DNA from 3 places in the Streptomyces sp. NBC_00212 genome. Region 3 is predicted to be linked to each of the others. Evidence: predicted binding sites of a transcription regulator. Region 3 holds the regulator's gene; each other region holds the start of a gene.

Region 1 (7,484 bases), 2.3 Mb from region 3:
TGCGGGCCGCGAAGGAGTGCGGGGTCACCGCGGTCGTCCTTGCCCGGGCCACGATGGCGGCCGACGGCCTGCAGTACGCCGAGGGCGCCCACCACCTGTTGCCCGGGGACATCGTGCGGGCCCACCTGCCGGAGCCCGGCGAGAGCGGCGTCAGCGCGACCCGGCTGACCGCGCGGCTGCTCGACGAGGTCCAGGCGCAGGGATTCGCGGTGGGGCGGCTTGAGGACTACCTCTGAGCGCCTGCCCTCAACGGGTCCAGTTCCAGCTCCAACTCCCGTTCGGGCGCGGCCAGTTGGGCCTCCCGCTGGCGTTCGCCGCTGTCGCTGATCCGGATGAGCAGCGCGATCATCAGCCAGTTCGCGACCAGCGACGAGCCGCCCTTGGCGAGGAACGGCAGCGCCTTGCCGGTCAGCGGGATCAGGCCGGTCACCCCGCCCGCGACCACGAACACCTGGAGCGCGAGGGCCGCCGCGAGACCGGCGGCGAGCAGCTTGCCGAAGCCGTCGTGCGCGGCGAGCGCGGCGCGCAGGCCCCGCTGCACGAGGAGCGCGTACAGGGCGAGGACCGCCATCATCCCGGCCAGGCCGAGCTCCTCGCCGACTGTGGTCAGGATGAAGTCGCTGCGGCCCGCGAAGCCCACGAGTTCGGGGTGGCCGCGGCCGAGGCCGGTGCCGGTCATGCCGCCGCTGCCGAAGCTGAACAGGGCCTGGGCCGCCTGGTCGGAGATGAGGCCCGGCGGGCGTTCGGAGGGCGGCAGATAGATGTCGAAGGGGTGCAGCCAGGCGACGATACGGCCCTTGACGTGCGGCTCGGTCGAGCCGACGACGAACGCCCCGACCGCCGCCATCACGATGCCGGTCAGGATCCAGCTGGTGCGCTGGGTGGCGACGTACAGCATCACCACGAACAGGCCGAAGAAGATCAGCGAGGTGCCGAGGTCGCGCTCGAAGACCAGGACGAGCAGGCTCACCACCCAGATGGTCAGGATGGGTGCGAGCTGGCGGCCGGGCGGCAGCCGGACCCCGAGCACCTTGCGGCCGGTGAGCGCGAGCGAGTCCTTGTGGACGACGAGGTAGCCCGCGAAGAACACCGCGATCATGATCTTGACGAATTCGCCGGGCTGCAGCGAGAACGGACCGATGAAGATCCAGCGCTTGGCGCCGTAGGTGTCGCCTGGGAAGAACGCGGGGGCCATGAGCAGCACGAGCGCCGCGGCCATGCAGAGGTAGATGTAGCGCTGGAGGCGGCGGTGGTCGCGCAGCACGGCCAGGGTGGCGAGCGCGACCGCGAAGCCGATGACCGTCCAGATGAGCTGGCCCGAGGCGGTGGCCTCCGCCTTGAACTTGTGCGCGTACGTGGGGTCGAGCCGGTAGAGCAGCACCAGGCCGAGGCCCGACAGGAGCAGGGCGAGCGGCAGGATCAACGGGTCGGCGTACGCGGCGTACCGGCGCACCGTGAGATGCCCGGCGAGCGCGATCAGCGCCATGCTGATCGCGAACTCGTAGGTGGCGCGCGGGAGTTGGCCCGTCATGGCCATCGCGGCCGCCGCGTGGCCGAACGTGGTCACGGCGACGACGAGCAGCAGGAGCAGCGCCTCGGAGCGGCGGCGCCGGGCCGCGACGGGACCTGGGCCGCCGGCCCGGATCAGTCGACGCACGGGATGCCGCCGCCGTCGATGACCGGGGGCGAGGGCGCCGGGGGCGCCTTGCTCGGAGCCGGCGCCGGGGAGCCCTCGGGAGCGGTGGGCGGCGTCGAATGAACCGGATTGGTCTGTTCTGCGACTATCTGCTGGATCTTCACCGGATCGACGATATTGACGTCTTCGCCCCGGTGTTTGGCGAATCGCTCGATCGGAAGTGTCGTGAATGCCACATTCCCGCCCGATACGTTCTTGGCCTGCTTGAGGAACGACATCAGGTCCCAGCCCTTGTCGGTGACGAGGTCCTGCTTGGCCACGTTCAGCAGGTTGAGCAGGCGGACCGGGTCGGTGAAGGTGCCGGCCGAGGCGAGCTTCTGCGTCGCCGAGGCGAGGAACGCCTGCTGGCGGCGCGTACGGTCCAGGTCGCCGCCGTCGAGCCCGTGCCGCTGCCGCACGAACGCGAGGGACTGCTGCCCGTTCAGGGTCTGCTTCCCGGCCGGGAAGTCGGCGCCCGAGTACTTGTCCTTCACGGGATGCTTCAGACAGACCGTCACCCCGTCCAGGGCGTCGGCCAGGTGGTAGAATCCGGCGAGATTGACCTCGGCGAAGTGGTCGATGGGCACGCCGAGGAAGTTGCGCACGGTCTCGATCTCGGCCCGGCGGCCCGCCTCGCGGCCCGCCGTCTCCAGCCTGCCCCGGTCGGTGACGCCCTGCGCGGCCAGCTTCTCCTCGGTGCGGGCCTTCTCCAGGCCGTACGCCTTCTTGATCTTGTCCTGGCCGTGCCCCGGTATGTCGACCAGGTCGTCGCGGGGCACCGAGAACGCCTTCGCCTTGCTGCCGTCGGCCGGCACGTGCAGGAGGATCAGGGTGTTGGTGTTGTAGCCGCCGATGTCGGAACTGCCCGCGTGCAGCTTGTCGAGGACCTCGGGCGGCAGGTCGTCGCCGTTCTGGTCCTTGCGGCTGTCCAGGCCCATCAGCAGGATGTTGGTGTCCCCGCCCACGGACTTCGGCGCGTTGTCGCCGAGCGCGTGCGAGGTGCCGATGCTCCCGGCCAGATCGCGGTACAGGTACCAGCCGCCGGCCAGCGCGCACAGCACCAGGACGACGGCGGCAAGGGCGAGCGCGCGCACCAGGCGCATCGGGCCGGAACGCTTCCTGCGGCGGCGGTTGATCGGGCTGCGGCTCATTCGACGGTGGCTCACGCCGACCGATCCTGGGCCGCCGGCGCTGAAGGAAACCTGAGAGTCCTGAAGACGCCTTCAGGAACCCGTCGCTTTCAGGGACCCGTTGCTCTTGTCGGGAACCCGTTGCTTCAGGGGCGCCCCGGCAGCCGCACCGTGAACGTCGCGCCCGGGCCCGCCCCCGCCGACAGCTCCCCGCCGTGTGCCCGCGCGATCTCGCGGGCGATCGCGAGCCCGAGCCCGGTGCCGCCGCTCTCCCGGGCGCGGGCGGCGTCCAGGCGTACGAAGCGCTCGAAGATCCGCGACCGGTCGGCGGCCGGGATGCCGGGCCCGTCGTCCGCGACTTCGAGGATCGCGTCCGCACCCTCCCGGGCGGCCCGCACCCGCACTTCGGTACGGGCGTGCCGCACCGCGTTGTCGACCAGGTTGGCCAGCATCCGCTCCAGCTGCGCCGGGTCGCCGCGCACCGGCACGGGAGCGTCCGCGAGCAGCTCGACCGGGACCCGGGCGGCCCGCCTGCGCGCGGTGTCCTCGGCCGCGAGCAGCGTCAGGTCGACCGGCTCGGCCAGGGGCTGCGGGTGGGCGTCGAGACGGGCCAGGAGCAGCAGGTCGGCGGCGATCCGCTGGAGCCGCTCGGTGTCGTCGAGCGCGGCCCGCACCGAGGCCAAGTCCGGTGCGGCGAGGGCGACTTCGAGCCGGGAGCGGACCGCGGCGATCGGGTTGCGCAGCTCGTGCGAGGCGTCGGCGACGAACTCGCGCTGGCGGACGTGGGCCTGTTCGAGCCGGTCGAGGGTGGCGTTCACGGTCCGGGCGAGCAGCGCGATCTCGTCGGCGCCGCCGGGGTCGGGGACCCGCCGGTCCAGTTCGCTGGAGCTGACCTCGGCGAGCTCGGTGCGGATCGAGGTCACCGGGCGCAGCGCGAGCCCGGTGCCGGCCCAGGCGATGGCGGCGGCGAGCGCGATCAGCGGCGGGGCACTGGCGAGCAGGGCCCACCCGATGGCGCCGGTCGCGTCGTCGACGTCGCTGAGCACGGTCATCCCGTACACATAGCTCGCGGGGCCGCCGGGAATCTGGGCGCGTACGACGACGGCGACCTCGTGACGGCCCGCGTCGTTCAGGAGCCGCGAGGCCGAGTCCTGGCCGTCCGGCGGGCGCAGCTCGGCCAACTCCCCGGCGGCGCCGGTCTCCTGGCTCGCGGCGGTCACCCGGCCCCGCTCGTCGAGCACGAGGACGAGGTCGACGCCGTCGTCCGGCGGCGGCAGCTGCGCGCGTACGGTCCCGGTGTCGACCTGGGCGGCGACCTTGCGGGCGGCCAGCTCGGTGCGGCCGGTGGTGTTGTCGAGGAGGTTGGAGCGCAGCACGACGTAGAGCCAGATCCCGCCCGCGGCGAGCAGCAGCGCCATCGCGAGGGCGGCGGCCGCGGCGACCTTCCCGCGCACGGTCCGGGGCAGGAGCAATTTCATGAGCTTCGGCGGCTCAGCCCCCATCGGGCGCCATCCGGTAACCGACCCCGTGCACGGTCAGGATCGATCGACGGCCGAACGGAGAATCGATCTTCTTCCTGAGCGAAGAGACATAGACCTCGACGATGTTCGGATCGATCCCGCCGTCCGGTCCCGCGGTGCTGTCCCAGACCTCGTCGAGGATGTGCTGCTTGGCGACGGCCTGGCCCGGCTCGGCCATCAGGCAGGCGAGGACCGCCAGCTCGCGGGCGGTGAGCTCGATCTCCCGCTCGCCGCGCCGACAGCGCCGGGCGGCCGTGTCGAGGGTGAGGTCGCCGGCCTGGAGGGTGTCCTGGCGCGCGGCTCCCGCCCGCCGGCCGAGCGCCCGGAGGCGGGCGAGCAGCACCACGAACGAGAACGGCTTGGTCAGATAGTCGTCGGCCCCCGAGTCGAGCCCGTCGGCCTCGTCGTACTCGCCGTCCTTGGCGGTCAGCATCAGGACGGGGGTGAGGTCGCCGAGCCGCCGCATCCGCCGGCAGATCTCGTAGCCGCTGAGCCCGGGCAGCATCAGGTCGAGCACGACCGCGTCGTACCCGCCGGTGAGCGCGAGGTCGAGCCCGCGGTGGCCGTCGTGCGCGAGGTCGACCCAGTGCCCCTCGGCGGAGATGCCCCGACGCAGCGAGTCGGCGAGCCCGGTTTCGTCCTCGACGACCAGAATGCGCATGCCGTCCAGGGTCACACAGGTGGCCGGGGGCCCGGGAAGCGTCCGCCGCGACGGTGGCAGATTGGCACTCCGCTTGACCGAGTGCTAATCACCGTCCTAGTCTCGCTTCTGGCACTCCCCACCGGAGAGTGCCAAGTAGCGACGGGCAGGTCCGGCACCCGCGACGACGGATCCACCTGGTCGCCACCCCAGACAGTTAACCCCGTGAGATCTCCGAAGGGGGAGACCGGATCGTGACGACCGCCAGCTCCAAGGTTGCCATCAAGCCGCTTGAGGACCGCATTGTGGTCCAGCCGCTCGACGCCGAGCAGACCACGGCCTCCGGCCTGGTCATTCCGGACACCGCCAAGGAGAAGCCCCAGGAGGGCGTCGTCCTGGCCGTGGGTCCGGGCCGCTTCGAGAACGGCGAGCGCCTCCCGCTCGACGTCAGCACCGGCGACATCGTGCTGTACAGCAAGTACGGCGGCACCGAGGTGAAGTACAACGGCGAGGAGTACCTCGTCCTCTCGGCCCGCGACGTGCTCGCGATCATCGAGAAGTAATTCACCGAAGTACGCGAGTACTTCGAGTTCGAAGCGAATGCTTTGAGAGCTGCGCCCCTGGTCACCCCGCTGATTGCCGGGCGGCGAGGGGCGCAGTGTCATTAACCCGAGTTTTCGAGAGGGCTGAACCGCTCCCATGGCGAAGATCCTGAAGTTCGACGAGGACGCCCGTCGCGCCCTTGAGCGCGGCGTCAACAAGCTTGCCGACACCGTGAAGGTGACGATCGGCCCCAAGGGCCGCAACGTCGTCATCGACAAGAAGTTCGGCGCCCCCACCATCACCAACGACGGTGTCACCATCGCGCGCGAGGTCGAGCTCGACGACCCGTACGAGAACCTGGGCGCCCAGCTCGTCAAGGAGGTGGCGACCAAGACCAACGACATCGCGGGTGACGGCACCACCACCGCGACCGTGCTGGCCCAGGCGCTGGTCCGCGAGGGTCTGCGCAACGTCGCCGCCGGCGCCTCCCCGGCCGCCCTGAAGAAGGGCATCGACGCCGCGGTCAAGGCCGTCTCCGACGAGCTCCTCGCGACCGCCCGTCCGATCGAGGACAAGACCGACATCGCCGCCGTCGCCGCGCTGTCCGCCCAGGACAAGCAGATCGGCGAGCTCATCGCCGAGGCCATGGACAAGGTCGGCAAGGACGGTGTCATCACCGTCGAGGAGTCCAACACCTTCGGTGTGGAGCTTGAGTTCACCGAGGGCATGGCCTTCGACAAGGGCTACCTCTCGCACTACATGGTCACCGACCAGGAGCGTATGGAGGCCGTCCTCGACGACCCGTACATCCTGATCAACCAGGGCAAGATCTCCTCGATCCAGGACCTGCTGCCGCTCCTGGAGAAGGTCATCCAGGCCGGCGCCTCCAAGCCGCTCCTGATCATCGCCGAGGACGTCGAGGGCGAGGCGCTCTCCACCCTGGTCGTCAACAAGATCCGCGGCACGTTCAACGCCGTGGCCGTCAAGGCCCCGGGCTTCGGCGACCGCCGCAAGGCCATGCTGCAGGACATCGCCACCCTCACCGGTGCGACCGTCATCGCCGAAGAGGTCGGCCTCAAGCTCGACCAGGCCGGCCTTGAGGTGCTCGGCAGCGCCCGCCGCGTGACCATCACCAAGGACGACACCACGATCGTCGACGGCGGCGGCAACAGCGCCGACGTCGAGGGCCGCGTCAACCAGATCAAGGCCGAGATCGAGGCCACGGACTCCGACTGGGACCGCGAGAAGCTCCAGGAGCGCCTCGCGAAGCTGGCCGGCGGCGTGTGCGTGATCAAGGTCGGCGCCGCCACCGAGGTGGAGCTCAAGGAGCGCAAGCACCGTCTGGAGGACGCCATCTCCGCGACCCGCGCCGCGGTCGAGGAGGGCATCGTCTCCGGTGGTGGCTCCGCCCTGGTGCACGCCGCGAAGATCCTTGAGGGCAACCTCGGCAAGACCGGCGACGAGGCCACCGGTGTCGCGGTCGTCCGCCGCGCCGTCGTCGAGCCGCTGCGCTGGATCGCCGAGAACGCGGGCCTTGAGGGCTACGTCATCACCTCCAAGGTGAGCGAGCTCGACAAGGGCTTCGGCTTCAACGCCGCCACCGGCGAGTACGGCGACCTGGTCAAGGCCGGCGTCATCGACCCGGTCAAGGTCACCCGCTCCGCCCTGGAGAACGCCGCCTCCATCGCCTCCCTGCTGCTCACGACCGAGACCCTGGTCGTCGAGAAGCCGGCCGAGGAGGAGTCCGAGGCCGGTCACGGTCACGGTCACGGCCACTCCCACTGACGTCGTACGACGTCGGGCCGCAGAACGTGCGAAGGCCCCCGCTCCCGCCCTCCCGGCGGGGCGGGGGCCTTCCCCGTTCTCCCTCGGTGTCGCGTGGCTCAGCCCGCGGCGCCCAGCTGCTTCATGAGCTTCATGGCGTCGTAGTGCCACCAGCCTTCCTGGATCTTGTCGTTCTTGAACCGGAAGATCGT
Region 2 (7,484 bases), 1.9 Mb from region 3:
CTCGTGCGAGCGCCGCCGCAGGAAGTCGCCGTCCGCGCCGAGCGGGTACACGGCGATGTCGGTCTCGCGAGCGGCAGGCTCCCCGGCCACCACCCCGTGCCGGAAGAAAACCCGCCCCTCCGCGCCCGGCGAGCCGACCACCTCGCCCTCGTCCGCCCCCAGCACCCCCGACACCGACGCCGCGAACGCGGAGGCCCACCGCCAGGTGAGGAAGCCCAGCCGGTCCGCGCCCAGCATCCCCCGCAACAGCTGCCGCGCGATGTCGTCCGGGAGCATCCGGAAGTAGTCCACCGGCGCCCACGGCGTGTGCGAGAAGTGGGCGATCCGCAGGTCGGGACGGAGCGAGCGGAGCATCCCCGGCACCAGGGCGAGGTGGTAGTCCTGCACCAGGACGCGCGCCCCGACCCCCGCCTCCGCCGCCAGCGCCGCGGCGAAGGCGCGGTTGTACGCCTCGTACGAGGCCCACTGCCGCCGGAACTCCGCGTCGAAGACCGGCTCCAGCGGTGTCTGGTACAGCATGTGCTGGACGAACCACAGCACCGAGTTCGCGATGCCGTTGTACGCGTCGGAGAAGACGGCCGGGTCGATGTCCAGCATCCGGACGCCCGTCTCACCCACGCCGCGTCGCACCGCCTCGCGGTCGCCGTCGCCGAGCGCCGCGCACACCCACACCGACTCCACGTCGGAGCCGATCGCGCTGAGCCCCGAGACGAGCCCGCCCCCGCCCCGCTTGGATTCGAGGGACCCGTCCTCCTTCAGGGCATACGAGACGGGGCCGCGATTCGACGCGACGAGTACCTGGGCCCTGGGGGCGGCGTGCGCGGTGACCATGTTGCGGAACCTAGCCCACCCCGCAACCCCTCAAACACCCGTACGCCCGCCCCCGGGAGCGGGATCCGGCCGTCCTACGCCGCCCGGTGCACCGCGTACTCCTCGATGTCCCGCATGGGCGGCCGCTCCTCGGTGTCGACGGCGTACGTGTGCGGTACGAAGCCGTGCTCACCGCGCTCGAACTGGGTCAGCTCGGGCCGTACGAGATGGCCCCGGGACAGCCTCAGCTGCGCGGTGCGGTAGATCGCGGCGGCCATCCGGCCGAGCGCCGGCCCGTCCTGGTGGCGGTGCCTGCGTACGCCCACGTCGACCTGGGCCAGCGCGTCGAGGCCCACCGTGTGCAGCGCGTCGACGAGCAGCGCGAGCTCCACTCCGTACCCGACGGGGAACGGCAGCCGCTCCAGGAGTGAGCGCCGGGCCGCGTACTCGCCGCCCAACGGCTGGACAATTCCGGCCAGTTGGGGCCAGTGGAGGTTGAGCAGCGGCCGCGCCACGAGCTCGGTGACCCGGCCCCCCTGGCTCGCCGTCTCCCCGAAGGGGCTGTCCGCTCCGAAGGGGCGGTCGTACATCGCCTTGACGAAGTCCACGTCCGGGTCGGTCAGGAGCGGCCCGACGATCCCGGAGACGAACCCCGCGTCGAAGTCCTTCAGGTCCGCGTCGATGAAGCACACGACGTCGCCGCTGGTCACGAGCAGCGAGCGCCACAGCACCTCGCCCTTGCCGGGCAGCGCGGGTATGCGGGGCAGGATCGCGTCCCGGTGGACGACCCGGGCGCCGGCCTTCGCCGCGACCTCGGCCGTACGGTCGGTGGAGCCGGAGTCGATCACCACGAGCTCGTCGACCAGGGGGACGGAATCGGTCATCAGCTCGCGCCGGATCGCGGCCACGATGTCACCGACGGTGGCCTCCTCGTCGAGGGCGGGCAGCACGACACTGACGGTCGTACCGGTGCGCTGTTTCGCGGCCAGGATCCGCTCGATCGGCCGCTCCGCCGCGGACCAGGAACGCCTGCTCAGCCAGCGTTCCACCTCTTCCAGCACGGTTCCTGGCCTCCTCGTGTGATCCATCTCGCGGTTCGGACGACTATCTCAACCGTCCCGGGCTTCGGTTACAGTCTTGAACAACGCGGATGACCGTCGCATGTCGGGGGTCGTCGTCACGCTGACAATCGAATACCGCTCATCCAGAGGGGCAGAGGGAAACGGCCCGTTGAAGCCCCGGCAACCCTCCAGTCGGTTCTCGTCGATCTCTACGATCCAAGACACGAGGCCACCGGCTAGGGAAGGTGCCAAATCCGTCTCATGGCGACGTTCGCCGTGAGGAAGATGAGGAGAAAGGGCCTCCCCTCCATGTCTGCACAGACTGTCGAAAACCGTACCTCTGCCGACAATGCCGTTGATCTCGGTCCGGCGTCCGGGCTTTCCTGCCGCGAGTGCGGCCAGCGTTTCGAACTTGGCCCGATCTTCGCCTGCGAACTGTGTTTCGGACCGCTCGAAGTGGCTTATGACCTGCCGCTCGGCGACCCCGAGGCGCTGCGCAAGCGGATCGAGGCGGGCCCCGAGAACATCTGGCGTTACGCGCCGCTGCTGCCCGTCCCCGCCGACGTCGCCGACAAGCCGAACCTGAACCCGGGCTTCACCAAGCTCGTCAAGGCCGAGAACCTGGCGCGCGAGCTGGGCGTCGAGCCCGGCAAGCTGTTCGTCAAGGACGACTCGGGCAACCCGACGCACTCCTTCAAGGACCGCGTCGTCGCCCAGGCCCTGGAGGCCGCCCGCGCCTTCGGCTTCACCACCCTCTCCTGCTCCTCCACCGGAAACCTCGCGGGCGCGGTCGGCGCCGCCGCCGCGCGGGCCGGCTTCCGCTCCTGCGTGTTCATCCCGCACGACCTGGAGCAGGGCAAGGTCGTCATGGCCGCGGTGTACGGCGGCGAGCTCGTCGGCATCGAGGGCAACTACGACGACGTGAACCGCTTCTGCTCCGAGCTCATCGGCGACCCGCTCGGCGAGGGCTGGGGCTTCGTCAACGTCAACCTGCGGCCGTACTACGGCGAGGGTTCCAAGACGCTGGCGTACGAGATCTGCGAGCAGCTCGGCTGGCAGCTGCCGGACCAGCTGGTCATCCCGATCGCCTCGGGCTCCCAGCTCACCAAGATCGACAAGGGCCTCCAGGAGCTGATCAAGCTCGGCCTCGTCGAGGACAAGCCGTACAAGATCTTCGGCGCGCAGGCCGAGGGCTGCTCCCCGGTGTCGACCGCCTTCAAGGCCGGGCACGACGTCGTACGCCCCCAGAAGCCGGACACCATCGCCAAGTCCCTCGCGATCGGCAACCCGGCGGACGGCCCGTACGTCCTGGACATCGCGCGCCGTACCGGCGGCGCGGTGGAGGACGTGAACGACGAGCAGATCGTCGACGCGATCAAGCTGCTCGCCCGGACCGAGGGCATCTTCGCGGAGACCGCGGGCGGTGTGACGGTCGGCGTCACCAAGAAGCTCATCGAGGCCGGTCTCATCGACCCGTCGCTCACCACGGTCGTGCTCAACACCGGTGACGGGCTCAAGACCCTGGACGCGGTGGCCGCCACGTCCCAGGCGACCGCGACCATCCGCCCGAGCCTGGACGCCTTCCGCGAGGCCGGCCTCGCCCACTGAGGCGCTGAGGCGCTGAGCCACGAGGCGGGCCTCGGCCCACTGAGCCACTGCTGAACGACTAGGAGCACCGAACCATGAGCGTGAACGTCCGCATCCCCACGATTCTCCGCACCTACACCGGTGGCCAGGCCGAGGTCGCCGCCGAGGGAGCCACCCTCGCCGAGGTCATCGCCGACCTGGAGAAGAACCACACCGGCATCGCCGCGCGCGTCCTGGACGACCAGGGCAAGCTGCGCCGCTTCGTCAACGTGTACGTCAACGACGACGACGTGCGCTTCGAGCAGGGCCTCCAGACGGCCACGCCCGAGGGCGCCGGCGTCTCGATCATCCCGGCGGTCGCGGGCGGCTGATCCGCCGTCTTCAACCGCCGTCTTCAACCGCGCGTTTAACTTCATCCGTACCCAGAGTTGAACCCAGAGTTGCCCTCTCCGCACGAGAAGCGGAGGGGGCAATTCAACATGGTTGAGCGGGGTACAGTTGGGGAAGCCCCTTCGCTTCGAATGCCAAGTGCATATGAGAACGCGACAACATGAGGTCAAAGTGTGTGTGTCCTTTGTGCCTTAAGTGCGCTTTGCCCGGCCCGACTTGCCCCGGAATGTTGAATTCACGGCATTCCGCTCTCCGAGTGTGCCCGGAATTCTCGTCCGATTGACCTGTTGCAGAGGGCAGTTGGGCAGATACATTCAGCCGCGGTCGACGCGTTCCGGCGCACACCCTCTCCTGTCGGAGGGTGGAGGTCTGACCCGGGTCCGCGAAGTGTGGTCCCGTGCAAGGGCCAGTAATAGGGGAGTTAGGCATGGCTCAGGGCACCGTCAAGTGGTTCAACGCGGAGAAGGGGTACGGCTTCATCGCGGTCGACGGTGGTGCGGATGTTTTCGTCCACTACAGTGCGATCCAGATGGACGGTTACCGCACCCTTGAAGAAGGTCAGCGAGTCGAGTTCGAGATCTCGCAGGGCCAGAAGGGTCCGCAGGCGGACATGGTCAAGCTCGCCGTCTGATCTCGGCGCGATCGGCCACCGACGCACTCACGCGTGAAGGGGGCTGCCCAAAAGGGTGGCCCCCTTCACGCGTTCCTGCATCCCCCCGTGGCCGCTGCCCGGTGGTTCCCTGCTGGGGCTCCGCCCCAGACCCCGTTCGCGCCTTAAGGGCGCTCGTCCTCAAACGCCGGACGGGCTGGGGATGCCGGTGCCGGCCAGCATCGAGCTTTTAGGGGCGCGGGGCTGTGACACGTGCGGCTCCGCCGCGTGGGCGCGACCAAGGGGATGCCGGGTGCCCTACAGGGGCGCGGGGAACTGCGCGACCAGCCACGCACGACCCGCAGGTCGAAGGGGGTTAAGGGGCGCGAGGCTGCGACATTGTGCGGCTCCGCCGCGTGGGCGCGACCAGCCACGTACGACCCGCGGACGAAACGGACGGCCCTCCGCAGGAGCCGGGGTGTGGGGGCGGAGCCCCCGCCGGCGCCGGGGGACGGGACAGCACCGGTAAGTGGAGGGGTCCGGTTCAAGAGACTCGCTTGCACTCGCAGGTGCCGAGTGCTAATCATTGGGCTTAGCACTCTCCCAGTGAGAGTGACAGAACTTGGATCGGGTCAGTGAGGCCCGCAGACCGCGTGGGGCAAGGAACCACAAGGGCTGCAGGCCGTCCGTCGCGGGCGCCGGCGCGATCCACGAAGAACGCCACCCCTGTCCGGGAGGACCACTTCACATGGCCAAGATCATCGCGTTCGACGAGGAGGCACGGCGCGGTCTCGAGCGCGGGATGAACCAGCTCGCCGACGCCGTCAAGGTCACCCTCGGCCCCAAGGGCCGCAACGTCGTCCTCGAGAAGAAGTGGGGCGCCCCCACGATCACCAACGATGGTGTTTCCATCGCCAAGGAGATCGAGCTCGAGGACCCGTACGAGAAGATCGGCGCCGAGCTGGTCAAGGAAGTCGCCAAGAAGACGGACGACGTCGCCGGTGACGGTACGACCACCGCGACCGTCCTGGCCCAGGCCCTGGTGCGCGAGGGTCTGCGCAACGTGGCCGCCGGCGCCAACCCGATGGCCCTGAAGCGCGGCATCGAGAAGGCCGTCGAGGCCGTCTCCGCCGCCCTCCTTGAGCAGGCCAAGGATGTCGAGACCAAGGAGCAGATCGCTTCTACGGCCTCCATCTCCGCCGCCGACACCCAGATCGGCGAGCTCATCGCCGAGGCCATGGACAAGGTCGGCAAGGAAGGCGTCATCACCGTCGAGGAGTCGCAGACCTTCGGTCTTGAGCTTGAGCTCACCGAGGGCATGCGCTTCGACAAGGGCTACATCTCGGCGTACTTCGCCACCGACATGGAGCGTATGGAGGCGTCGCTCGACGACCCGTACATCCTGATCGTCAACTCGAAGATCAGCTCGGTCAAGGACCTGCTGCCGCTCCTTGAGAAGGTCATGCAGTCCGGCAAGCCGCTGCTGATCATCGCCGAGGACGTCGAGGGCGAGGCCCTGTCGACCCTGGTCGTCAACAAGATCCGTGGCACCTTCAAGTCCGTCGCCGTCAAGGCCCCGGGCTTCGGTGACCGCCGCAAGGCCATGCTCGGTGACATCGCCATCCTCACGGGCGGCACGGTCATCTCCGAGGAGGTCGGCCTCAAGCTGGAGAACGCCGGTCTCGACCTGCTCGGCCGCGCCCGCAAGGTCGTCATCACCAAGGACGAGACGACGATCGTCGACGGCTCCGGTGACAGCGACCAGGTCCAGGGCCGCGTCAACCAGATCCGCGCCGAGATCGAGAACTCGGACAGCGACTACGACCGCGAGAAGCTGCAGGAGCGCCTGGCGAAGCTCGCCGGCGGTGTTGCGGTCATCAAGGCCGGTGCCGCGACCGAGGTCGAGCTCAAGGAGCGCAAGCACCGCATCGAGGACGCCGTTCGCAACGCGAAGGCGGCCGTCGAGGAGGGCATCGTCGCCGGTGGTGGCGTGGCCCTGCTCCAGGCCTCCGCGGTGTTCGAGAAGCTTGAGCTCGAAGGTGACGAGGCGACCGGCGCCAATGCCGTGAAGCTCGCCCTTGAGGCCCCGCTGAAGCAGATCGCCGTCAACGGTGGTCTCGAAGGCGGCGTCGTCGTGGAGAAGGTGCGCAACCTGGCCGTCGGCCACGGTCTGAACGCCGCCACGGGCGAGTACGTCGACATGATCGCCGAAGGCATCATCGACCCGGCGAAGGTGACGCGCTCTGCCCTGCAGAACGCCGCCTCCATCGCCGCGCTGTTCCTGACCACCGAGGCCGTCATCGCCGACAAGCCGGAGAAGGCCGCTGCCGGCGGCGCTCCGGGCGGCATGCCGGGCGGTGACATGGACTTCTGAGCCCCGGCTCGGTAGCTCCTGGCAGTACGCCGAGGGCGGCATCCCCATCACGGGGGTGCCGCCCTCGGGCGTTTCCCGAACCAGACCGCGAGCGAGCGGTTATGTCGATCCGTACCCCACATTGGCCTGTTTCCGCCGCTCTTTGCGAGGGGACGCCTGGGAACCGCAACTACCGATAGTTAGAGTTGCGTTGCAGGTGAGAACAGTGCTGTACGGGGAGGGTGTTTTGCCACCAAACGGGGGTGGGGCGGCGGCGGAGTCGTCGTCTTGGCCGTTCAACGCGCTCGGCGTGGCGCAGGCGGCCGCGGGGGACGTGGTCACCGAGCTGACGTCGTTCACGAAGTTCCAGCAGCGCGTGGATGAACTGATCCGGAACCTCAAGGGCTCTCCGGCCGGACCGGGCGAGGTGGGCCAAGAGCGGCTCGCCCGCGACCAGTTCGGGGGCGGGGGCGGCGCGTTCGCCGAAGCCTCGGGTCTGTTCACCTCGTACGAGACGGTGATCGCCGAGTTGGAGAGCCTGTCCAAGTTGCTGTCGGACTCCATCGAGGGCATGGGCATCGCGGTGCTGGCTTCACACAAGGGCTACCAGAACATCGACGCGGAGATCCGCCAGCGCATGGCGGCGATCGCCGTGGAGACCAAGAAGCACTACGGCGGCGACTACGACCCCGGA
Region 3 (7,484 bases):
GTGGTCGAGGGCGCCCGCTACGAGAGCGAGAGCCTGCGCCTGACCTCGGGCGACACCCTGCTGTGCGTGACCGACGGGGTGACCGAGCGGCGCTCGGGCCCGCGCATGTTCGACGACGCCGACGGGCTCGCCACGGAACTGTCCGGCTGCGTCGGCCTGACCGCCTCCGGGGTGGCCGGCCGGATCAAGCAGGCGGTGTACGACTTCGGCGAGGCCCCGCCCGCGGACGATCTCGCGCTCCTCGTCCTCCGGGCGAACTGACCCGGCCCGCCCGCCGGCGCCGGGCGGGCCGGACCCATCTCTCTCTTGCTCTCAGGCGCTGGCGGCGGCGGTGCAGGAGGCGTCGCCGCCGCAGTAGGTGATGTCCCAGTGGGTGCCCTCGTTGGCGTAGACGTTGCCGGCCGAGGAGCGCCAGCGGGTGGCGCCGTCGCTACGGGTGGCGATGTGCGTGAAGCTGTTGGTGACGTAGGAGTCGATGCAGCTGTTGCGCGAGATGTCGGCCTTGTAGCCGTTGTAGTGGCTGTACGTGCCGGCCGCGTGACCCACCTCGGTGCCGCCGGTGACGTTGATCGCGCACTTGCTCGCGGACTTGAGCGTCCTGAGCCCGTCGACGGTGGCCTGGTTGATCTGCTCGTACGAGGTGCAGGTGGAGTTGGAACGGGTGGTGCAGCCGCCGCTGGAGGAGTGGGTCACGCCCGCCGCCGACAGCTGGGAGGCGGCCGCGGACTGGCTGAGCTTGACGACGGCGGCGCTCGCCGTCCCGGACAGGGCGAGCACGGAGGCGGCGGCGAGGCTGCCGGAGACGAGAAGAGTTCGCTGACGGATCATCATGTGCGGTTGCCCTTCGGGTGGTTGGGGCCGGATGCCCTTCGATGGGTTGAGGGTGTGGCTGTTCCGCGGGACACGATGGCGTACGGGCGGGGCCGGGAGGGAGAGGGGGGACGTGAACAGTGCGGCGTTCTTTGGGGGCCGGTGGGGTGCGGCTCTGCTGGGGTGGGGTCGTCATTGGGGTGTGGACCGTGGGTGGCTGGTCGCGCAGTTCCCCGCGCCCCTGACAGGGCTGTTCTTGGCGGGGTGCCCGTGCGGGCATCTCCAGGCCGTCCGCGATGGAGAACGATCTCAGGGTCGGGGTGGGTCAAGGCAATGGCGGGGGTGGCGGACAATGGGGGCATGCCTTCCGTACTGCCCGATGGTGAGCCCATGCCCGAGGACGGGTCGCTGCCCCGCGCTGCCCTGGAAGGCGCCGGGGAGCGGCCGCTCGGCTTCTACCTGCACGTTCCGTACTGCGCGACGCGCTGCGGCTACTGCGATTTCAACACGTACACGGCGAGCGAGCTGGTGGGCAAGGGCGGCGTCCTCGCCTCCCGCGACAACTACGCGGACATGGTCGTCGAGGAGGTCCGCCTGGCCCGGAAGGTCCTCGGCGAGGACCCCCGCCCGGTGCGGACGGTGTTCGTGGGCGGCGGCACGCCCACACTGCTCGCGGCGGCCGACCTGGTGCGCATGCTGGCGGCGGTGCGGGACGAGTTCGGCCTGGCCGAGGACGCGGAGATCACGACCGAGGCGAACCCGGAGTCGGTGAACCCCGAGTACCTCGCGGAGCTGCGGGCCGGCGGCTTCAACCGGGTCTCCTTCGGCATGCAGAGCGCCCGGCAGCACGTCCTGAAGGTCCTCGACCGTACGCACACGCCGGGCCGGCCGGAGGCGTGCGTCGCGGAGGCCCGCGCGGCGGGCTTCGACCACGTCAACCTGGACCTGATCTACGGGACGCCGGGCGAGAGCGACGAGGACTGGCGGGCCTCGCTCGACGCGGCCGTCGGCGCGGGCCCCGACCACATCAGCGCGTACGCCCTGATCGTCGAGGAGGGCACGCAGCTCGCCCGCCGCATCCGGCGCGGCGAGGTGCCGATGACGGACGACGACGAGCACGCGGACCGGTACCTGATCGCGGACGAGGTCCTGGGCGCTGCGGGCTACTCCTGGTACGAGGTCTCGAACTGGGCCACGGCGCCCGCCGGCCGCTGCCTGCACAACGAGCTGTACTGGCGCGGGGCGGACTGGTGGGGGGCGGGTCCCGGCGCGCACAGCCACGTGGGCGGGGTGCGGTGGTGGAACGTGAAGCACCCGGGCGCGTACGCGGCGGCCCTGGCGTCCGGCCGCTCCCCCGGCGCGGGGCGGGAGGTGCTGTCTCCGGAGGACCGCAGGGTGGAACGCATCCTCCTGGAACTCCGCCTGCGCGAGGGCTGCCCGCTGACCCTGCTGCACCCGACGGGCCTGACGGCGGCCCGCCGCGCGGCGGAGGAGGGCCTCTTGGATGCGACATCCTTCACGGAGGGCCGGGCCGTGCTGACCCTGCGGGGTCGGCTGCTGGCGGATGCGGTGGTTCGGGACCTGGTGGACTGAGCGGCGCTGGGGGCTGCGGGTCTGATTGCGCAGTTCCCCGCGCCCCTAGCAGCGTCCATGCTGGCCAGCCCCGGAGCATTTCAGCCCGTCCGGCGTTTGAGGACGAGCGCCCTTCAGGCGCGAACGGGGTCTGGGGCAGAGCCCCAGGGTCCTTCACCCCCGGAGGGTCTCGGGAAGGGGCGGGGTGGGGAAAGCCTACGGGGCCGTCACGAAGTCGATCAGGTGCTCCACCGACCCCAGCAGCGACGGATCCAGGTCCTTGTACGACCGCACCCCCGACAGGATCCGCTGCCAAGCCGCCCCCGTGTTCTCGAGCCACCCCAGCGCCCGGCAGACCCCCGTCTTCCAGTCCTGCCCCCGCGGCACGACCGGCCACCCCGCAATCCCCACGGACGACGGCTTCACCGCCTCCCACACGTCGATGTACGGGTGCCCGACGACCAGTACGTCCGGATGCGTCACGGACGCCGCGATGCGGGACTCCTTCGAGCCCGGGACCAGGTGGTCGACCAGAACCCCCAGCCGCGCGTCCGGCCCGGGGGCGAACTCGGCGACGATCGCCGGAAGGTCGTCGATGCCCTCCAGGTACTCGACGACCACGCCCTCGATCCGGAGGTCGTCCCCCCACACCCGCTCCACGAGCTCCGCGTCGTGGCGCCCCTCGACATAGATCCGCCCCGCCCGCGCGACCCGGGCCCGCGCCCCCGGCACGGCCAGCGATCCCGAGGCCGTACGGGCGGCCCCCGCGGGGGCCGAAGCGGAGGGGCGTACGAGCGTGACGACCTTGCCCTCCAGGAGGAAGCCGCGGGGTGCGAGCGGGAAGACGCGGTGCTTGCCGAAGCGGTCCTCCAGGGTGACCGTCGGCCCCTCGGCCGTCTTCTCGCAGCGGATCACGGCTCCGCAGAATCCCGTGGAGACCTCCTCGACGACGAGGTCGACCTCGGCAGGCACCTCAGGAACGGGCGCCTGCTTCTTCTTCCAGGGCGGGGTGAGGTCAGGGCTGTAATTGCGCATGGGCTCATTATTCGGGTCGGCCGAGGGGGAAGGGGGTTGGCCCCCGAGGATGCGGCGCGGCCGGGGCCGGACCAGGACTCGGCCTACAACACCCCGAACCGCACCGCGAGTTGATCCCGCTGGGCCCGTACGAAGGCCGCGTCCACCACCGCCCCGTGCCCCGGCACGTACACCGCGTCCTCGCCGCCCAGCGAAAGGAGGCGGTCCAGGGCGGCCGGCCAGCGCGAGGTCACCGCGTCGGAGCCCGCCTGGGGCTCGCCCGACTCCTCGACCAGGTCGCCGCAGAAGACGATCTCGGGCGAGTCGCCGGTCGCGGGGACCAGGACCGCGAGGTCGTGGCCGCTGTGACCGGGCCCGACATTCGCAAGCAGTACCTGGCGGCCGCCCAGGTCCAGCGTCCACTCGCCGCACACCGCGTGGTGCGGCACGACAAGCAGGTCGGCCGCCTCGGCCGCGTCCTGGGCGGACACCCCCTGGCGGGCCGCGTCGTCGCGCAGCTCGTCGCGTCCCAGCGCCCGCTCGATGCCGACGGCCCCGTACACCTCGGCGCCGGAGAAGGCGGCCGTGCCCAGGACGTGGTCGAAGTGGGGGTGGCTGAGCGCGATATGGGTCACACGGCGGCCGAAGAGGGCCTCGGCCTGCGTCCGGAGTTCGGCGCCCTCGCGGAGCGTCGCGCCGGTGTCGTACAAGAGGAGCGAGCTCTCTCCGGCGACCAGCGCGGCCGTGGCGTCCCAGACCGGCAGGCGCCTGCGCCCGACCCCGTCGCCGAGGCGCTCCCAGCCGAACTCTTCCCAACTGACGTCCATGACGCGACGCTATCCGCAATCGAGGAGCGACGCCGCACGGTAGCGTGGTCGGCCGCCCTTGCTAGGGGCGTACCGGTCGGCCGTACACTGGCCGGGGGATTGCTGGCACTCGAACACAGTGAGTGCCAAACGGACGGCAACTGGAGGTGTGCGCGATGCTCAGTGAACGCAGGCTGGAGGTGCTGCGCGCCATCGTCCAGGACTATGTCGGCACCGAGGAGCCGGTCGGGTCCAAGGCCCTGACCGAGCGGCACGCCCTTGGCGTGTCCCCGGCGACCGTGCGCAACGACATGGCGGTTCTGGAGGAGGAGGGCTTCATCGCCCAGCCCCACACCAGCGCCGGCCGGATCCCGACCGACAAGGGCTACCGGCTCTTCGTCGACCGGCTCGCGGGCGTCAAGCCCCTGTCGTCGCCGGAGCGCCGGGCGATCCAGAACTTCCTGGACAGTGCGGTGGACCTGGACGACGTCGTGGCCCGTACGGTGCGGCTGCTCGCGCAGCTGACCCGGCAGGTGGCGGTCGTCCAGTACCCGTCGCTGACCCGGTCCACGGTGCGGCATGTGGAGCTTCTCTCACTCGCGGCGGCCCGGCTGATGCTGGTGCTGATCACGGACACCGGGCGGGTCGAGCAGCGCATGGTCGACTGCCCGGCGCCGTTCGGCGAGGCTTCGCTCGCGGACCTGCGGGCCCGGCTCAACGCACGGGTGGTGGGACGCCGCTTCGCGGACGTGCCGCAGCTGGTGCAGGACCTGCCGGAGTCCTTTGAACCGGAGGACCGAGGAACCGTTTCGACGGTCCTCGCCACCCTCCTCGAAACCCTGGTCGAAGAGACCGAGGAGCGGCTGATGATCGGCGGCACCGCCAATCTCACCCGCTTCGGACACGACTTCCCGCTGACCATCAGGCCGGTGCTGGAGGCGCTTGAGGAGCAGGTCGTGCTCCTCAAGCTGCTCGGCGAGGCCAAGGAATCGGGCATGACCGTACGCATCGGGCACGAGAACAACGCCCACGAAGGACTGAACTCCACGTCCGTCGTATCGGTCGGCTACGGTTCCGGCGGCGAGGCGGTCGCCAAACTCGGCGTGGTCGGACCGACCCGCATGGATTACCCCGGAACGATGGGAGCGGTACGCGCAGTGGCACGTTACGTCGGACAGATCCTGGCGGAGTCGTAAGTGGCCACGGACTACTACGCCGTACTCGGCGTGCGCCGCGACGCATCACAGGACGAGATCAAGAAGGCGTTCCGGCGCCTCGCACGCGAACTCCACCCGGATGTGAATCCGGACCCGAAGACGCAGGAGCGCTTCAAGGAGATCAACGCCGCGTACGAGGTCCTGTCGGACCCGCAGAAGAAGCAGGTCTACGACCTCGGTGGCGACCCGCTGTCGTCGTCGGGGGGCGGCGGCGGTGCCGGTGGCTTCGGCGCGGGCGGCTTCGGCAACTTCTCGGACATCATGGACGCCTTCTTCGGCACGGCATCCCAGCGCGGCCCGCGCTCGCGGACCCGCCGAGGCCAGGACGCCATGATCCGCCTGGAGATCGACCTCAACGAGGCGGCCTTCGGCACCACCAAGGAGATCCAGGTCGACACCGCCGTGGTGTGTACGACCTGTTCGGGCGAGGGGGCCGCCCCCGGCACCTCCGCGCAGACCTGTGACATGTGCCGCGGCCGCGGCGAGGTGTCCCAGGTCACCCGGTCCTTCCTGGGCCAGGTCATGACGTCGCGGCCCTGCCCCCAGTGCCAGGGCTTCGGCACCGTGGTCCCGACCCCGTGTCCGGAGTGCGCGGGCGACGGCCGCATCCGCTCGCGGCGCACCCTCACCGTGAAGATCCCGGCCGGTGTCGACAACGGCACCCGGATCCAGCTCGCGGGCGAGGGCGAGGTCGGCCCCGGCGGCGGCCCCGCCGGCGACCTGTACGTGGAGATCCACGAGCTGGCGCACGACGTGTTCCAGCGCCGCGGCGACGACCTGCACTGCACGGTCACCATCCCCATGACGGCGGCGTCGCTCGGCACGAAGGTGCCGCTCCAGACGCTCGACGGCATGGATGAGGTGGACATCCGCCCGGGCACCCAGTCCGGCCAGTCCATCCCGCTGCACGGGCGCGGCATCACGCACCTGCGCGGCGGCGGCCGAGGTGACCTCATCGTGCACGTCGAGGTCATGACCCCGAGCAAGCTGGACCCCGCGCAGGAGGACCTCCTGCGCCAGCTGGCCAAGCTCCGCGGCGAGGAACGCCCCACGGGCCAGTTCCAGCCGGGGCAGCAGGGCCTGTTCTCCCGCCTGAAGGACGCGTTCAACGGGCGTTGAGCCGTGAGGGGGGGGCTCCGGGGGTGACCCCCGGAGCCCCTTTTTCTTTTGGAGCTGCGCCCCAAACCCCCGAGGCCTTCGGTCCGCGGGTTGAAAAGTGGACCTCAGCCAAAATTCCAGCCCCTTGGGGGTCCCCCCTGGACGAAGTCCTTGGGGGGAGTTTGAGGAGCGGGGGTTCGGGGGGGGGCGGAGCCCCTGAGCAGGGGGCCAGCCTCACCCACCCTGGGAGGAACAGGCGATTCGGTGCGAGAGCAACAGCGTGGCACGATGCGGGCATGGCTTTGACCGATCTCTGCCGGTATCCGATCGTGCAGGCGCCCATGGCGGGCGGCGCCTCCGGTCCGGCGCTGGCCGCGGCCGTCTCGGAGGCCGGGGGGCTCGGGTTCCTGGCCGCCGGGTACAAGACCGCCGACGGCATGTACCAGGAGATCAAGCAGATGCGGGGGCTGACGAACCAGCCCTTCGGAGTCAACCTGTTCATGCCCCAGGACCCGCACACCGACCCCGCCGCCATCGAGGTCTACCGCCACCAGCTGGCCGGCGAGGTCACCTGGTACGAGACCCCGCTGGGCGAGGCCGACGGCGGGGGCGACGACAACTACGAGGCCAAGCTGGCGATCCTGCGCGAGGATCCGGTGCCGGTGGTCTCGTTCACCTTCGGCTGCCCCGAGCGCCCGGTGTTCGACGCGTTCGCGAAGGTCGGTACGTACACGATCGTCACCGTGACCACCCCCCAGGAGGCGCAGGCCGCGCAGTGGGCGGGGGCGGACGCGGTGTGTGTGCAGGGCGTCGAGGCGGGCGGCCATCAGGGCACGTACCGGGACGATCCGCAGGTCGGCGGGGCCGGCATCGGGCTGCTCACGCTGATCGGGCTCGTCCGGGAGACGGTCCAGCTGCCGATCGTCGCGGCGGGCGGCCTGATGCGGGGCGCGCAGATCGCGGCGGT

What was found. The regulator HrcA, encoded in region 3, represses chaperone genes, less so after heat shock. The targets are predictions, from matches to a motif close to TTNGCACTCNGNNNNNCNGAGTGCNAA.
Region 1: the regulator HrcA is predicted to act here: its motif matches at 5,048-5,074, upstream of groES (co-chaperone GroES).
Region 2: the regulator HrcA is predicted to act here: its motif matches at 5,030-5,056, upstream of groL (chaperonin GroEL).

Annotation. Positions count from the first base shown of each region.
Region 1 is NZ_CP108115.1:3,535,418-3,542,901, reverse strand. Features, by position in the region: gene OHA17_RS16000 (polysaccharide deacetylase family protein) at 1-236, shown strand, start outside; gene OHA17_RS15995 (FtsW/RodA/SpoVE family cell cycle protein) at 227-1,657, opposite strand; gene OHA17_RS15990 (LCP family protein) at 1,645-2,841, opposite strand; gene OHA17_RS15985 (sensor histidine kinase) at 2,952-4,277, opposite strand; gene OHA17_RS15980 (response regulator transcription factor) at 4,297-4,986, opposite strand; gene groES (co-chaperone GroES) at 5,220-5,528, shown strand; gene groL (chaperonin GroEL) at 5,665-7,293, shown strand; gene OHA17_RS15965 (ester cyclase) at 7,392-7,484, opposite strand, start outside.
Region 2 is NZ_CP108115.1:3,975,891-3,983,374, reverse strand. Features, by position in the region: gene OHA17_RS18175 (trehalose-6-phosphate synthase) at 1-831, opposite strand, end outside; gene OHA17_RS18170 (glucosyl-3-phosphoglycerate synthase) at 906-1,871, opposite strand; SAM riboswitch class I at 2,008-2,163, shown strand; gene thrC (threonine synthase) at 2,181-3,479, shown strand; gene OHA17_RS18160 (MoaD/ThiS family protein) at 3,554-3,829, shown strand; gene OHA17_RS18155 (cold-shock protein) at 4,276-4,479, shown strand; gene groL (chaperonin GroEL) at 5,186-6,811, shown strand; gene OHA17_RS18145 (hypothetical protein) at 7,038-7,484, shown strand, end outside.
Region 3 is NZ_CP108115.1:5,884,834-5,892,317, forward strand. Features, by position in the region: gene OHA17_RS26835 (SpoIIE family protein phosphatase) at 1-261, shown strand, start outside; gene OHA17_RS26840 (hypothetical protein) at 313-831, opposite strand; gene hemW (radical SAM family heme chaperone HemW) at 1,171-2,403, shown strand; gene OHA17_RS26850 (DUF3097 domain-containing protein) at 2,599-3,417, opposite strand; gene OHA17_RS26855 (MBL fold metallo-hydrolase) at 3,501-4,223, opposite strand; gene hrcA (heat-inducible transcriptional repressor HrcA) at 4,379-5,398, shown strand; gene dnaJ (molecular chaperone DnaJ) at 5,399-6,538, shown strand; gene OHA17_RS26870 (nitronate monooxygenase) at 6,814-7,484, shown strand, end outside.